One region of the Mesorhizobium sp. WSM1497 genome, then DNA from elsewhere that is predicted to be linked to it. Evidence: predicted binding sites of a transcription regulator. Region 1 holds the regulator's gene; the other holds the start of a gene.

What was found. The regulator LexA, encoded in region 1, represses DNA repair genes until DNA is damaged. The targets are predictions, from matches to a motif close to TGTTCNNNNTGTGTTCNG.
Region 2: a site for LexA is predicted at 1,253-1,270, ahead of A9K65_RS27905 (PA0069 family radical SAM protein). Genes of this name have one in related genera too.

What each region holds. Positions count from the first base shown of each region.
Region 1 covers NZ_CP021070.1:4,522,880-4,530,602, forward strand. The annotation lists gene kynA (tryptophan 2,3-dioxygenase) at 1-234, shown strand, start outside; gene kynU (kynureninase) at 312-1,559, shown strand; gene lexA (transcriptional repressor LexA) at 1,970-2,710, shown strand; gene A9K65_RS22125 (ComEC/Rec2 family competence protein) at 2,704-5,166, opposite strand; gene gltX (glutamate--tRNA ligase) at 5,269-6,693, shown strand; gene gltA (citrate synthase) at 6,878-7,723, shown strand, end outside.
Region 2 covers NZ_CP021070.1:5,667,533-5,675,255, forward strand. The annotation lists gene A9K65_RS27895 (hypothetical protein) at 1-527, opposite strand, end outside; gene A9K65_RS27900 (glycosyltransferase) at 671-1,195, opposite strand; gene A9K65_RS27905 (PA0069 family radical SAM protein) at 1,345-2,499, shown strand; gene A9K65_RS27910 (ribonuclease HII) at 2,652-3,353, shown strand; gene A9K65_RS27915 (F0F1 ATP synthase subunit B) at 3,625-4,116, opposite strand; gene A9K65_RS27920 (F0F1 ATP synthase subunit B) at 4,127-4,726, opposite strand; gene A9K65_RS27925 (F0F1 ATP synthase subunit C) at 4,790-5,014, opposite strand; gene A9K65_RS27930 (F0F1 ATP synthase subunit A) at 5,100-5,858, opposite strand; gene A9K65_RS27935 (AtpZ/AtpI family protein) at 5,918-6,325, opposite strand; gene A9K65_RS27940 (cell wall hydrolase) at 6,580-7,723, opposite strand, start outside.

The sequences.
Region 1 (7,723 bases):
TGGCAGACTATCTACCGCGATCCGCAGCGCTACTGGATGTTCTACGAACTGGCCGAGAAGCTGGTCGACTTCGAGGATTATTTCCGCCGCTGGCGCTTCAACCACGTGACCACGGTGGAGCGCATCATCGGTCTGAAGCGCGGCACCGGCGGCACGTCGGGTGCTTCGTATCTGAAGAAAATGCTCGAGGTCGTGCTGTTTCCGGAGCTGTGGACGGTCCGCACTCGGCTCTGACATCATCGAAATGAGAACAGGCTCACCGAAGGGACGCTCTGTGGCGGAAACCCTTCGCGAACAACCGGGGACTGACCATGAGTGGAATTCCTGATCTCGCCGCAGTCGAAGCGATGGATGCCACGGATCCGCTGCGGGCCATGCGCGACCGTTTCATTCTGCCGGAGGGGGTGATCTATCTCGACGGCAATTCACTGGGGGCAGCATCTCATGCCGTTTTCGGCGAGCTGCAGCAGGCGGCGACGCAGGAATGGGCCCGAGATCTTATCCGAGCCTGGAACACGGCCGGATGGTTCGAGATGCCGATCGAACTCGGCGACCAACTCGGACGCCTGATAGGAGCCGCGGCCGGCCAGACCGTTGTCTGCGACACGACATCGACCAACATCTACAAGGTGCTGCACGCAGCGATGGAGATGCGGCCCGGCCGGTCAGCCATCGTCGCCGAAGGTGACAGTTTTCCCACCGACCTGTACATCGCCGAAGGCGTGGCCTCGACCCGGGATGGCGTCCTGCTGCGCCTCGCGGGCGTCGACGCGCCGACCATCGAAGAGCTGATCGACGAAAACGTGGCGGTGGTGCTGGTCAACCACGTCAATTACAAATCGGGTGAACTGCGCGACATGGCGGCGCTGACGCGCAGGGCTCATACGGCCGGAGCGTTGATCGTCTGGGATCTCTGCCACACCGCCGGCGCCCTGCCCGTCGAGCTCGATCAGGCAAATGCCGATTTCGCTGTCGGCTGCACGTACAAGTACCTCAACGGCGGTCCGGGCGCGCCGGCCTTCATCTATGCCGCGCAGCGCCACCACGGCGATATCAGCCAGCCGCTCAGCGGCTGGTGGGGCCATGCGCGGCCCTTTGCCTTCGAACGGGGTTATGTTGCCGGCACCGGCATCCACCGTTTTCTGTGCGGTACGCAACCGGTCCTGTCGATGCGGGCGCTCAAAGGCGCGCTTGCCATCTGGAGCGACGTCGACATGGCGGCATTGCGAAAGAAGAGCGTCGCGCAGACAGAACTGTTCATCCAGCTCGTCGAAGCCAAGTGCGGCGCCTACGGTCTCACGCTGGAGACTACCCGCGACGCGACCAGGCGCGGCAGCCAGGTGTCGTTCCTTCACGACCATGGCTATCAAATCATGCGGGCGCTGATCGAGCGCGGGGTGATCGGTGACTTCCGCGCACCGTCGACCATCCGTTTCGGCTTCACGCCGCTCTATGTCAGCTACAAGGATGTGTGGCTGGCGGTTGAGGTTCTGGAAGACATTCTGCGCACGGGTGCATGGAAGGACCAGCGTTTCGCCGTCAAGGAAGCCGTTACCTGACGCACCGATCCCGGCGATCCGCCGTCGCTGCCCTCACTGCCTGGCAAATGACGGAGAGCTGAATTTCCAGCCAAAATGCCCAACTGACGTTGGCGTTTTGGCTCCGTTTCGTTCACGGCCAACGAACGTCCCGAAGGTTGCAATCGCCCCTTGTCGAGGTCGATCGACAGATAATGCCAAGCTTTGGTAGGGGATAAGCCACAGGTCATTAACCATAACAATTTCAATGTGAGCAGGCGCATTGCCGAAGGTGGCGCCCGTCGATCGTAACCCGCTGGCAAGCGCCAAATAATTTCAGCAGCCTTAACAAATTCATTAAACTTTAAACGGTTGCAGAACACAACTGGAACAGATAGTGTTTGTTCTGGGTTTGTTTTTCGATTCTGGTTTCAGGGAACCTGGGGGCCGCCATGCTGACACGCAAGCAACATGAACTGCTGATGTTCATCCATGAACGCCTGAAGGAGAGCGGCATTCCGCCATCCTTCGACGAGATGAAGGAGGCGCTCGACCTTGCCTCCAAATCCGGGATTCATCGGCTGATCACGGCCCTTGAGGAGCGCGGCTTTATCCGCCGGCTGCCCAATCGGGCCCGCGCGCTGGAAGTGCTGCGGCTGCCGGACTCCATCGCGCCAGGCCTCAATGCGGCAAAGAAGTTTTCGCCAAGCGTCATCCAGGGCAGTCTTGGTCAGGGTGGTGCTCTTGGCCGGCAGATCAAGCCGGCGCCTTCGCGGATGCCTTCGCCCGGCAATGACGACGATGCGGTCTCTGCCGTTTCGATCCCGGTCATGGGTCGCATCGCCGCCGGCGTGCCGATCGATGCCATCCAACATCAGACGCATTCGATTTCGGTGCCGCCGGACATGATCATGGGCGGCGCGCACTATGCACTGGAGGTCAAGGGCGATTCGATGATCGAGGCCGGCATCTTCGACGGCGACACCGTTATCATCCGTAACGCCGACACGGCCAGCCCCGGCGAGATCATCGTGGCGCTGGTCGATGAAGAGGAAGCGACGCTGAAGCGGTTCCGCCGCAAGGGCGCCTCGATTGCCCTCGAAGCCGCCAATCCAGCCTATGAGACACGGATTTTCGGGCCGGACAGGGTCAAGGTGCAAGGCAAGCTCGTCGGCCTGATCCGTCGCTACTGAGACGGCTGTGGGTTGACCACTGGCTTCTCGGGTTTCTTGAAGGGTGCCAGCCCCCTCGCCTCGCGAGAGTATTTGCGTTGCGTGTGCCAGGGCCGATATGGGCTGTCCACCGCGAAGCTGATCGTCGCCGGCGTGGTCGCCGATTGGCGATCGAAGAAGACCGCGGCACTGCCTTTGCGAGCCAGTTGCCGCTTGGTGATGACGAGAACCAGTTGGTTATGACAGGCGTCATAGGCGGTGGCGTCGTTGACGACGATCAGCTCGGCGAAGCCGCAGGCTTTCCAGGTGTCCTTGCGGTCCTCGACATAGGCAATGATCGCACCGGACATGTGCCTGGCCACGCAAACGCCTGAGGAGCAATAGAACGGCGATCCCGGCGGTAGCTCAACGGCATCCGCGACGTCGAATTGCCCATCCCTGTTGTCGAACACTTCCGGAACGACGATGGTTTCCGATGTCAGCGCGCGTTTCCAGTTGTCGACGGTGAATTCGTTCGGCCGTTGCCGGCTAACGGCAAGCTCACCGCCACCGATCGGCAACGCCACCAGCCGGGCGTCTTCCGAGATCAGCACATCGGGCGTGCGCGTATCCGAGACGGTCAGCAAGCCTGCCAACGCGAATGGCAGAGCCGCGAGCCGCAGCCATGTCGTCGCCATCGTCGCGATGACCAGGGCAATGGCCACCAGCAGGACCGACTGTTGCGAAATCAGCCCGACCCCATCGACAGGCGAACGCTCGGAGATCCAGCCCGATATGGCGATCATCATCGTCAGGCCCTTGCCCATCAGGTAGAGAGCTGGCCAATCCAATCCGAAAGGCATCAGCAGCGCGCTGGCGACGGCCAGGAACATGACGACGGTGACGATCGGCATAACCGCGAGATTGGCGAACAGGCTGAGCGGCGACACACGCTGAAAATGCCAGATGGCAAACAGCGTCGTGGCGCTGCCGGCGATGATCGAGGTCATGGCCAGACCAATTGCCGCCAGCAGGAATTTTCGTGTCAGGAACCCGGGCAAGGATCGCTTCGGCGGCGGCGGTCTTGCTTTTCCCGCGCGGTGATCCGCCCAGCCGGCATAAGCGCCGACCAGAGCCGCGGTCGCGGCGAACGACATCTGAAAACTCGGGCCGACCACCTCATGCGGCGACACCACGATGACGGCGATCGCCGAGATCGCCAGATTGCGCATGGTGAGTGCTGCTCGATCGAACAGAACTGCAATCAGCATCACTGCCAGCATGAGGAAGCTGCGCTCGGCGGCGACGACGATACCTGAGATGACGAGGTAGGCTGCGATCGAGAACAGTGCGGCGGCAGCGGCATACTTCTTGACCGGGCGACGCGCGGAAAGATCGGGAAACAAGGCGAAGGCGCCGCGCAGCAACCCCATGATGGTGCCGGCGACCAGAGCCATATGCAGCCCCGAAATGGAGATGATGTGGTAGATGCCGGTACGTCGCATCGCCTCATTGATGTCGTCGGGAATGCCGGCGCGCACGCCGACGATCAGCGCCGCGGCGATCTCGCCTTCGGCGCCGCCGACGCTCGCCCTGATATGGTCGGCGATGCCTTCACGGGCATTTTCCACGCTGGAGGAAATTCGGGCCGACAGCGGCATGTCGCCATCATCGCTGACGACAAGCTTTGGATTGCCGAGAAAGAATCCGCTGCCACCAATGCCGGCAAAATAGCTGTCGAAGGAGAAATCATAGCTGTCCGGTCGCACCGGCCCGGTCGGCGGCAAAAGCTTGGCATATCCAGTGATGAGAGAGCCTGCGGTCACGTCAGCCGGGATCTTGCGTGCCGAAAGCCGCACCCGTTCCGGCGCATAGCGCAGTTTCGGTCTTGCGGTCGATGTTACGTCGATGGTCAGCCGGATACGGCCAGTTTCCATCCGGTCGAGCGAGACGACGCGGCCGGTCACCTGCGTCGAGATTTCCGAGCCCAACATTTGTGTGCCCGCACGCCACGTCTCGACCTTGGCAGCAAGCAGTCCTAGGGCGCACAAAAGTGCCGCCATGAAACACAGATGGGTCTTTGGCCATGAGCGCGAGACCAGCGCACAGATCCCCGTCAGGATGACAACCGCGACAGGTCTCGCAAAGTCGGGTTCAGCCGTCAGCGAAAAATAGCCGATCGCTCCGATCGCAAGGCAGACCGGCACCAGCAGGAAGGCCACGCCCCGGTCGAGTTCCAGGCTCGCCGCCATGTTCACGCTGTGGCGCAGGCGAGGCAGTGATATCAGGCCGATCTGCCGGCGCACGCGCACGATCCTGCCGGTTCCGGCAACCGGAACAGAGGCGGCGACACCCGTTTGCAAGGGCAGCTTGCCGGAATCCGGCACGAGGGGCGACGGCGGCGGCAATGAGGCTGGCAGAGGCGCAAACAGGGACCGTTCGCTGACGCCAATGGCAGCGTCCTCGCCCTGATCCGAGCCCCAGCCTCGTCCAGCCATCGGGTCTGCCCCTTGCGCCCTCGACACCCTATGCTACATGAACGCGCAAAGCGCGAAAGTCCGCGCGACCGCACCCCGCTTCAGATGGTTTCCGAGAGTTCCATGTCCGACAAGGTCGTCACCCGTTTTGCCCCCTCGCCCACCGGCTATTTGCACATAGGCGGCGCGCGCACGGCGCTGTTCAACTGGCTGTATGCAAAGCACACCGGTGGCACGATGCTGCTGCGCATCGAGGACACCGATCGCGAACGCTCCAATGAAGCCGCGACGGCTGCCATCCTCGACGGGCTTTCCTGGCTTGGCCTGAGCTGGGACGGCGAGCCGGTGTCGCAGTTCGAGCGTGCGCCCCGCCACCGCGAGGTGGCCGAGGAGCTCGTGCGCATCGGCAAGGCCTATTATTGCTACGCCACGCCAGCCGAACTGGAGGCCATGCGCGAGGCCGCCAGAGCCAAGGGGCTGCCACCCCGCTACGATGGCCGCTGGCGCGACCGCGCCCCCTCAGAAGCACCCGCAGGCGCCAAGGGCGCCATCCGCATCAAGGCGCCGACCGAAGGCGAGACCGTCGTCCATGACCGGGTCCAGGGCGACGTGCGCTTTCCTAACAAGGATCTCGATGACTTCATCATCCTGCGTTCCGACGGCAATCCCACTTACATGCATGCCGTCGTCGTCGACGATCATGACATGGCCGTCACCCACATCATCCGCGGCGACGACCATCTGACCAACGCCGCCCGCCAGACCGTCATCTACAACGCCATGGGCTGGGACGTGCCGTCCATGTCGCATATCCCGCTGATCCACGGCGCCGATGGCGCCAAGCTATCGAAGCGGCACGGCGCGCTTGGCGTCGAGGCTTATCGCGCCATGGGCTACCTGCCGGAGGCGCTGCTCAACTACCTGGCGCGTCTCGGCTGGAGCCATGGCGACGACGAGATCATGTCGATCAAGGACATGATTTCCTGGTTCGACATCGGCGACGTCAACAAGGGCGCGGCGCGCTTCGACTTCGCCAAGCTGGAGGCAATCAACGGCGCGCATATGCGCCGCATGAGCGATGCCGAACTGTTCGACATCTTCATCGCCACCCTGCCCTACCTCGAAGGTGGCCCGGCGATCGCCGCACGCCTGAACGACAGCACCAAGGCGCAGTTGCTGGCAGCGCTTCCGGGCCTGAAGGAGCGCGCCAAGACGCTGGTGGAGCTCGTCGACGGCGCGGCCTTCCTGTTTGCCACGCGACCGCTGCCGATCGACGACAAGGCGGCCCTTCTGCTCACCGATGACGCCCGCAAGATCCTGCGCAGTGCTCACGAAGCTTTGAACGGGCTTGCGGATGACTGGACAGCCGCCTCGGCGGAGGCGGCGATCCGCGAGGTGGCGGCGGCCGGCAGCCACAAGCTCGGCGCGGTGGCCCAGCCTTTGCGCGCCGCTTTGACCGGCAAAAGCACCTCGCCGGGCGTGTTCGATGTGCTCGCCGTGCTCGGCCGCGAGGAAAGCCTGGCGCGCATCTCAGATCAAATCGATTAGGAGCAAACTGGCCCAAGAAGATTGGCATTGAAAGGCGGGTTTCGCAGTGCAACATTAGGCCTTGGCCCAATCTGGCACGCACCTCCTGAAATGCGGTGGCGAATACGCGCATTGCGGTGATTTTCGACGTGTCGCTCTGCGAAATTTGCCTTTGCCGGCATGAGGAAACAAGAAGGAGTTTGCAATGACCGAAGCTGCGAAAAAACTGGATTTGGGCAAGACCCAAGAGGCCACCGCAACGCTTGAATTCGCCGGCAAGACCCATGAATTCAAGGTGCGAAGCGGTTCGGTCGGGCCTGATGTGATCGACATCGCCTCGCTCTACTCAACCACCGGCGCTTTCACCTACGATCCCGGCTTCACCTCGACGGCAAGCTGCGAGTCCGAAATCACCTTCATCGACGGCGACGCCGGCATCCTGTTGCACCGCGGCTATCCGATCGACCAGTTGGCCGAACATGGCGACTTCCTCGAGGTCTGCTATCTCCTGCTCTACGGTGAATTGCCGACCAAGGCGCAGAAGGACGATTTCGATTACCGCGTGACGCGCCACACCATGGTGCATGAGCAGATGTCGCGCTTTTTCACCGGCTTCCGCCGCGACGCGCATCCGATGGCGGTGATGTGCGGCGTGGTCGGCGCGCTGTCGGCCTTCTATCACGACTCCACCGACATTTCCGACCCCTACCAGCGCATGGTTGCCTCCATGCGGCTGATCGCCAAGATGCCGACGATCGCGGCGATGGCCTACAAATACCACATCGGCCAGCCCTTCATTTACCCGAAGAACGAGCTGAACTTTGCCGCCAACTTCCTGCATATGTGCTTTGCCGTGCCTTGCGAGGAATACAAGATCAATCCGGTGCTGGCGCGCGCCATGGAACGCATCTTCATCCTGCACGCCGACCACGAGCAAAATGCCTCGACCTCGACCGTTCGCCTCGCCGGCTCGTCGGGCGCCAACCCGTTTGCGTGCATCGCCGCCGGCATAGCCTGCCTGTGGGGACCCGCGCATGGCGGCGCCAATGAA
Region 2 (7,723 bases), 1.1 Mb from region 1:
AGATAGTGCGCGGCAATATCCAGAAGCAGCGGATCGCGCTGGATGGCAAGCGCCGCCGGGCAGTCGAGGATGCGCTCGAAAAAATGCCCGCTGAGCAGCGAGCGGCCAAGGCGTTTCTCGGCCTCGGCATGTTCCCCCGGCATGAATTCGAGACGGCGGTCGAAATTGCCGAAGCAAGGCGTGCGCCCGGCGAAGTCGGCGATCTCTTCATGGATATCAGGCGGCAGGACCAAGCCTGAGAACAGCCCGTCGAAGCGCAACGCATCGACGACCGCTCCCCGTTCGACACCGGCAAACATCGTATCCCCGGCATTGGCGACCGGGCGGGCGCGTTTTGCGCCCAGCCAATGCATGCGGCGTCCAGGCATTGTGCGCGCCAGCACGAACATCGGCAGCCAGGCGGGGTTTTCGCGCAGGTCCTTGAGATAGGTCGGAATGCGCACCGCGATGCGTCGCAACAGACTGCCGTCGCGCGCAATAGCCTCGAGACTGGCCGCGCCGGATGTGTCGGGGGTTGAAAGCTTCATTGGGTCCTCGGCTATGAGAGCACCACCGATGCCGCATCGGTGCTCGCCACTCGGCATGTCCCAAACCCAATTCCCGCTTGAACGGAAGCTAACCCCGCGTCAGATTTTGTGCAATGCACAATGGCCTGAGCAGCTGCAAAAAATCATGTCGAGGAGCGGCGTTCCTGCTTGGCGGGCGCCATCCAGATCTCGGCGTCGAGCCGCTTCGTTGCGAGGCCGCGGGCGATGGCCTCAGCACTGCCGGCACTCTTGGCCGCGGCCGCCGCCTGACGCTTGCTGATCAGCAATCCGTCGGCCAGGGCGCGGTTTCCCGAAAAGACCCGTGCCAGGAATGGCGTGCGGCTGGCCCGCGTGCGCGAAAACCGTGCGGCCATGGTCTGCCTGGCCGTATGCGCGACAACCTCATCGATCCAGCCCTCCACCAACCGCGCGCCCGGTTCCAGGAGCAGCAACCAGTCCCCCTTGGCCTGGCGGATGCCGGCAGCGACACCGCCGGTCACGTACTGACAGCCGGCATGCTCGGCCACACGATGCGTCTGGTCGGTGGAGCCTGTGTCGCAGACGATGACTTCACGCACCACGCCTTCGACCGCGCCGCCAATCAGCGAGGCGAGCGTGCGGGCGAGGCCCTCCTCGTCATTGCGGGTTTCGATGAGAACACTAAGCATCCTTAGCCGAATAGCGGAAAGCGCCGCACAGCGCCAGTTTTGCATCGCACCATAGAAAGTTCTTGCTTTGTTCTCATCGATGAAATAGGAATAATTTCATGAACAGAGCGATTCGACACAACACGGACAGTCCCTGGGAGCGGGCGAAAATGGAACAGATCGTGCGCGCCGACATTGCAGCTTTCGGAGCAGGAAGAGCCGAGATGGCCAATGCGATGGTCGAGCAGAGCGGCATGCGTGTCCGCCCGGACCGCAACCGCGGCAGGTCGGCCGGCATCAACCCGTCCGGCCGATTCGAGCCAGTCAGCCGGCACGTGTTCGACGATGGCTGGAATTCGCTGGAAGAACTGCCCCCCTTCAAGACCGAAGTGCAGATCGAGAAGCCGCGCACCATCATCACCCGCAACGAATCGCCCGACATTTCCTTCGACCGTTCCATCAACCCTTATCGCGGCTGCGAGCATGGCTGCGTCTATTGCTTTGCCCGCCCGACGCACGCGTTCATGGGCCTGTCGCCGGGTCTGGATTTCGAATCGAAGCTGTTCGCCAAACCTGATGCGGCGCGCTTGCTCGACAAGGAGCTTTCGAAGGACAGCTATCAGCCGCGCACCATCGCCATCGGCACCAACACCGACCCCTACCAGCCGATCGAGAAGCAGTACCGGATCATGCGCGAAATCCTCGAAGTGCTGGAAGCGCGCGGCCATCCGGTCGGCATCGTGACAAAGTCCGCCCTGGTGACGCGCGATATCGATATCCTGTCGCGCATGGCCGAACGCGGGCTCGCCAAGGTGGCGCTGTCGGTGACGACGCTCGACCGCATGCTGGCGCGCACCATGGAGCCGCGCGCGTCGACACCGACCAAGCGGCTGGAAGCGATCCGGCAGCTTTCGGATGCCGGCATTCCGGCGTCGGTCATGGTGGCGCCGATCATTCCGGGCCTGACCGATCCGGAGATGGAACGCATCCTCGATTCGGCACGTGCGGCCGGCGCGCGCGAGGCGGGTTATGTGATCCTGCGGCTGCCGCTGGAGGTCAGCCCGATCTTCAAGGACTGGCTGCTGCGCCATTATCCCGACCGTTACCGCCATGTGATGTCGCTTGTCCGCTCCATGCGTGACGGCAAGGACTACGATTCGGAATGGGGCAAGCGCATGAAGGGCGCCGGTCCCTATGCCTGGCAGATCGGCCGGCGCTTCGAGATCACAGCCAAGCGGCTTGGTCTCAATGCCGAACGGCGCACGCTGCGGACCGATCAGTTCGTTGCCGCCGGGAAAGACCAGGTGCAACTGACGCTGCTTTGAAGAGACAATTCGTCGCGATGGTTTGATCCGTCGCGCACCAAGAATCCCGTCCGGCCTGCCCCGGCCTGCAGACGGTGCCCTCCCGGTCCGGCGCCCCACCCGACCCGGAGGGACTTGCGGAGAATCGGAGCCGATGCGAACCTCGCCGCAACATGGCTCGCGCGCGTTCTGATTCTCCGCCTCTCTTTGAGATCATCGAGAAGCCCGACTTCTCCTTCGAGACGAAGGCGATGGCGGAGGGCCTGTGGCCGGTCGCCGGGATGGACGAGGCAGGCCGCGGCCCCCTGGCCGGGCCGGTGGTCGCCGCAGCGGTGGTGCTCGATCCCGCCAACATTCCCGACGGCCTCAACGATTCCAAACGCCTCAGCCATTTACAGCGTGAGGCCCTGTTCCTGCGCATTCTCGGCTCCGCACAGGCGGTCTCGATGGCCTCCATCAGCGCCGAGGGCATCGACGGCAGCAACATCCTCAAGGCAAGCCTGGAAGCCATGCGGCGCGCGCTGGTAGGGCTGTCGATCCGGCCGAAGCTTGCGCTTGCCGATGGACGCGACGTGCCGCCGGGACTGCCTTGTGAAGGGCGCGCGCTGATCAAGGGCGACCAGCGTTCGCAGTCGATCGCCGCCGCCTCGATCGTTGCCAAGGTCATGCGCGACCGCATGATGTGCGGCTGCGGCAACCATCACGACCGCTACGGGTTCGAAGTCCATATGGGCTACGCCACGGTTCGCCATCGCACCGCGATCGAAGCGCATGGCCCGGTGGCGCGGCTGCACCGCGTGTCGTTTGCGCCATTCCGGCTGGGTGGGGCCGAGGTGGACGTGGTGGAAGAAGAGAGCTTCGCCGGGCTGGATTGAGCGACGACGACAAGCCACTCTCCCCCTTGTGGGGGAGATGTCCGGTAGGACAGAGGGGGGCGCTGTCCCGCCGGCTTCTCAATCGATTGCAGTTATGCCCTCAGGCTTGTCCCGATAGACCTTAGGACAACAAAGGTTAGCGTTCCTTCACGCCCCCCTCTGCCCTGCCGGGCATCTCCCCCACGAGGGGGGAGATTGGCAGCTTCAGCGCCGCAACAAAAAAGCCGCCGGGTTGCCCGGGCGGCTTTCGATGACTGGCTAGACGAACCGCCTAATTCAGCTTCGACTTCACGTCCGCGAGCGAAGCCTTGAACAGATCTGCACCGGCCTTGGCGTCGATCTTGCCGGCAAGCAGCGCGCGTGCTGCCTCGACGGCGATGTCGACGGCGCTGGCGCGCACTTCGCTGATGGCATCACGCTCGGCCTGACCGATCTTCTGTTCGGCAAGCGCGGTGCGCCTGACGACATAGTCCTCGGTCTTCTTATGCGCGTCGGCGGCAAGCATGTCGGCTTCGCGCTTGGCGGCAGCGACGATGTCGGCGGCCTCCTGCTCGGCTTCCTTGCGCTTGCGCTGGTACTGGCCGAGCAGCTGCTGGGCCTCCTCGCGCAGCCGGCGCGCTTCGTCCAGTTCATTGCTGATCCTGGCGGCACGGGCGTCGAGCGCCTTGGCGATCATGCCAGGCACCTTGATGTAGACGGCAACGCCGAGGAAGATGATCAGGGCTATCGTGGCCCAGAGCGTCGCGAGAGATGTGTAATCCATGATGCGCTCCTCACCGGGCCACGGATTTGACCGCAGCCGCGATCTCGGCCTTGCTGGCCTTGCCGCCAACCAGAGCCTCGACGATCGCCGAAGCGGTGTCCTCGGCGATGCTGCCGACTTCCTTCATGGCATTGGCCTTGATGGAAGAAATGCGGGCTTCGGCTTCGCCAAGCTTCGCGTCGAGCGCAGCCTCGACCTTCTTGCGAGCGGTGTCGGCCTCGGCCTTGGCAGCGTCGTTGGCCTGCTGGCCGATCGCGTTGGCCTTGGTCTTGGCTTCCGCCAGTTCCTGCTCGTAGGCAGCAACGGCGGCGTCGGCCTCGCCCTTCAACCTGGCCGCCTGGTCGAGGTCCTGCGTGATGCGATCGTTGCGGACATCGATGATGCCGCCGACGCGCGGCATCACCACCCGCTTCAGGAAGAGATAGAACAGCCCGAAGGTGATCGCCAGCCACAGAAGCTGCGACGGGAACGTCGCCGGATCGAATGGCGGAAACGTGCCATGCGCTTCAGCAGGCACGCTGGTGCCGGAATGCGTGTCGCCTTCCGTCGCAGCGTGGCTGGTATCGGCTGATGGCGCGGACTCTTGCGCAAAGGCAGATGTCACGAACATGGACTATCCCCGAAATTCAGGCCCGCCGCTTGCGCGGCCGGCCTGTCCAATCTTCCCGAGTGCTCAGCCGAACAGGGCCAGAAGCGCGATGAGAAGCGAGAAGATGCCCAGAGCTTCGGTCACGGCAAAGCCGAAGATCAGACGGCCGAACTGGCCATCGGCGGCCGACGGGTTGCGCAGTGCGCCCGCCAGGTAGCTGCCGAAGATGTTGCCGAGGCCAATGCCCGCGCCACCCATGCCCAGGCAAGCGATGCCGGCGCCGATGTACTTTGCTGCTTCTGCGTCCATTTGTTCAACTCCTTTGGATCTAAAATTCCGTTGCGATTCCATCCGGCGCCAATGTTGGAAATCTTTGGGCCGGAAACTTTTGGATCTAGTGCCCTGGATGCAGGGCGTCGTTGAGATACATGCAGGTCAACACGGCAAAGACGTAAGCCTGCAGGAAGGCGACCAGCAGTTCCAGTGCCGTCAGCGCCACCGCCATCGCCAGAGGCAGGATCGAGCCGGCGACGCCAACCGCGCCGAGCGCGCTCAGGCTGACGACGAAGCCGGAGAACACCTTCAGCGTGATGTGGCCGGCGAGCATGTTGGCGAACAGACGAACCGAGAGGCTGACCGGGCGCGACACGAAGGAGATTACTTCGATCAGCACCACGAGAGGCAGCAGGAAGACCGGCACGCCGTGCGGCACGAACAGTTTCAGGAAGCCAAGACCATGCTTCATGAAGCCGTAGACGACCACGGTTGCGATCACCAGCACGGCAAGGCCGAAGGTGACGATGATGTGGCTGGTGACGGTGAAGAAATAGGGGAACAGGCCAAGCAGATTGGCGACGAGCACGAACATGAACAGCGAGAACACGAGAGGGAAGAACTTCATGCCCTGCGTGCCGGCGGCGTCGCGCAACATGTTGCCGACAAACTCGTACGCCATCTCGGATACCGACTGAAGCCGCCCGGGAACCAGGCTGCGGCTCGACGTCGTGAGAAACAGGAATCCAGCCGCGACGATCACGGTTGCGACCATGAACAGCGCCGAATTGGTGAAAGACAGGTCATAGCCGCCGATGTCGATCGGAATCAGCTTGTTGATATGGAACTGGTGGATCGGATCGACCTTGTCAGCTGCCACGTTCAAACCCCGTCAATGCCGCGTACGGCCTCGTTACCATTACCGCACATGGTGCGCGGTCATTTCTTGTCGTCTTGGCCACGGCGCGATTTATCGCCCTGTCCAAATTCTGCCACGACGCCGGCGGAACGCATCACATTGAGCACTCCGGCGCCAAAACCAAGCAGCAGAAACACGATCAGACCCCATGGCGATGTCCCCGCCAAACGGTCGATGACCCAGCCGATGCCGGCACCCACCACCACCCCGGCGATAAACTCGCTGGAGAGTTTGAGCGCCTGACCATAACCGGCCACACTGCCCGCTTTCGCGTCGTCTTTCCCCTCGAGCCGGCCCGGCCGCCTTGTCGCAAGCGAAGCTTCAAGGTCACGGCGGCGGCGCTCAAGATCGTCGTCGCGGATGTCGGGTTCATGCTGATTGCCGCGGCCGGTTTCTCCGGTTCCGTCTGGCCCATTCTTGTCGGCCATCGCAACCCCCCTGCCCGGTCAGACCGTCACCGTCCGTCCGCTTCTAAAGTCGCCGGCAACATAGTTAGAGGGTTTGCGCCCGTCAAGCCACGGGCGGAAGTTCATTGCCATGTATTTTAGGCAATGAAATCAATGAATTACGAAGGTGCGACATCGTGCCCGCCAGGATGACGAGGATGCATGGCGCGAATCCCCCGCGCAATGGCTCTTTGATCGGCTGCGCGCCACATCAAGGATCAGCGGCTGCTCCGCACTCAGCTCCAGCCGCCGCCATAGGTCCGATAGAAGATATGCAGGCCGATCTTGGTCATCTTCTGCATCGTGCGCGCCCAGCCGGGATGGACATATTGGGCATAGTAGTGGGTCGACGATCCGACTTCCGGAATGAAGATCTTGCCGGCGGTGACGGCCATGGCGATCTCCTGGGCGGTCTTGTAGGCGGCTGGGCTATCGATGCGCTTCTTCCTGCCGTCGCAGGCGAAGGAGAACTGGCAACGGTTGAACCAGCTGTCGTTCTGGTAGACGACGCCGCAGATCGAATTCGGATAGGTCGGATTGCGGACGCGGTTGAGGATGACCTGGGCGACAGCGGCTTGGCCGCGCACGGATTCGCTCCTCGCCTCGAAATAGATTCCGTTGGCAAGGCATGCCTGCTCCTTCTTGGAGAAGACACTCGCCGGCAGCGGGTTCTGGATCCACGAATGATCGCCCTTGGCCATCGGCGGAATGAAGCGGCCCTCATTGGGCTGCTCGTCCTGAAGCAGGGCCTCGAAGGGCGATGCCTTGGCATAGTCCGGCTCGGATTGCGCATAGGCGGTGGCCAGCACATCCGGATGGTCGTTGTTGACCAGCGCCGCCAGTATGGCCGGCATGCCGGGATCCGGCTTCTTGTCCTCGCGCACATGGAATGCGGCGGCGATCTGGATTTCCTTGCCTTTGATCTGCGGCTTGGCGAAAGCCATTTTCAGGCCGCTGTCCATGCTGGGTCGCAGCAAGGAGGACGTGCGCTCGAAGATCGAGCCGGCGTTGAAGTTCTTTGGCGGTGCGACGGGAGACATCTGGACGATGCGCCCTTTCTTCTCGGCGCGCATCACGCGGTCCTCATCGGGCGTGGCGCTGACCTTGCCGCCCTTGCCGCGAAACGACACGTTGCCGACACCGGCCAGGTGGACGCCCGATCCGGAAATGGAGCCGGTGACATCGGAATCGACAAAGGGCATCTCGGCCGCGTGGGTCGATCCGGCGACGGATTTCTCGACATAGGAATTCCAGCGCGTGCTCGATGCTTCGAGGCCGGAAACGAGGCTCGTCATGTCCTGATAGGCGGCGACGGTCGGAAAGCCGATCCAGATGCCGAAACCGATGACGAGCGGACCCAGAAAGCCACGTTTTCTCTCA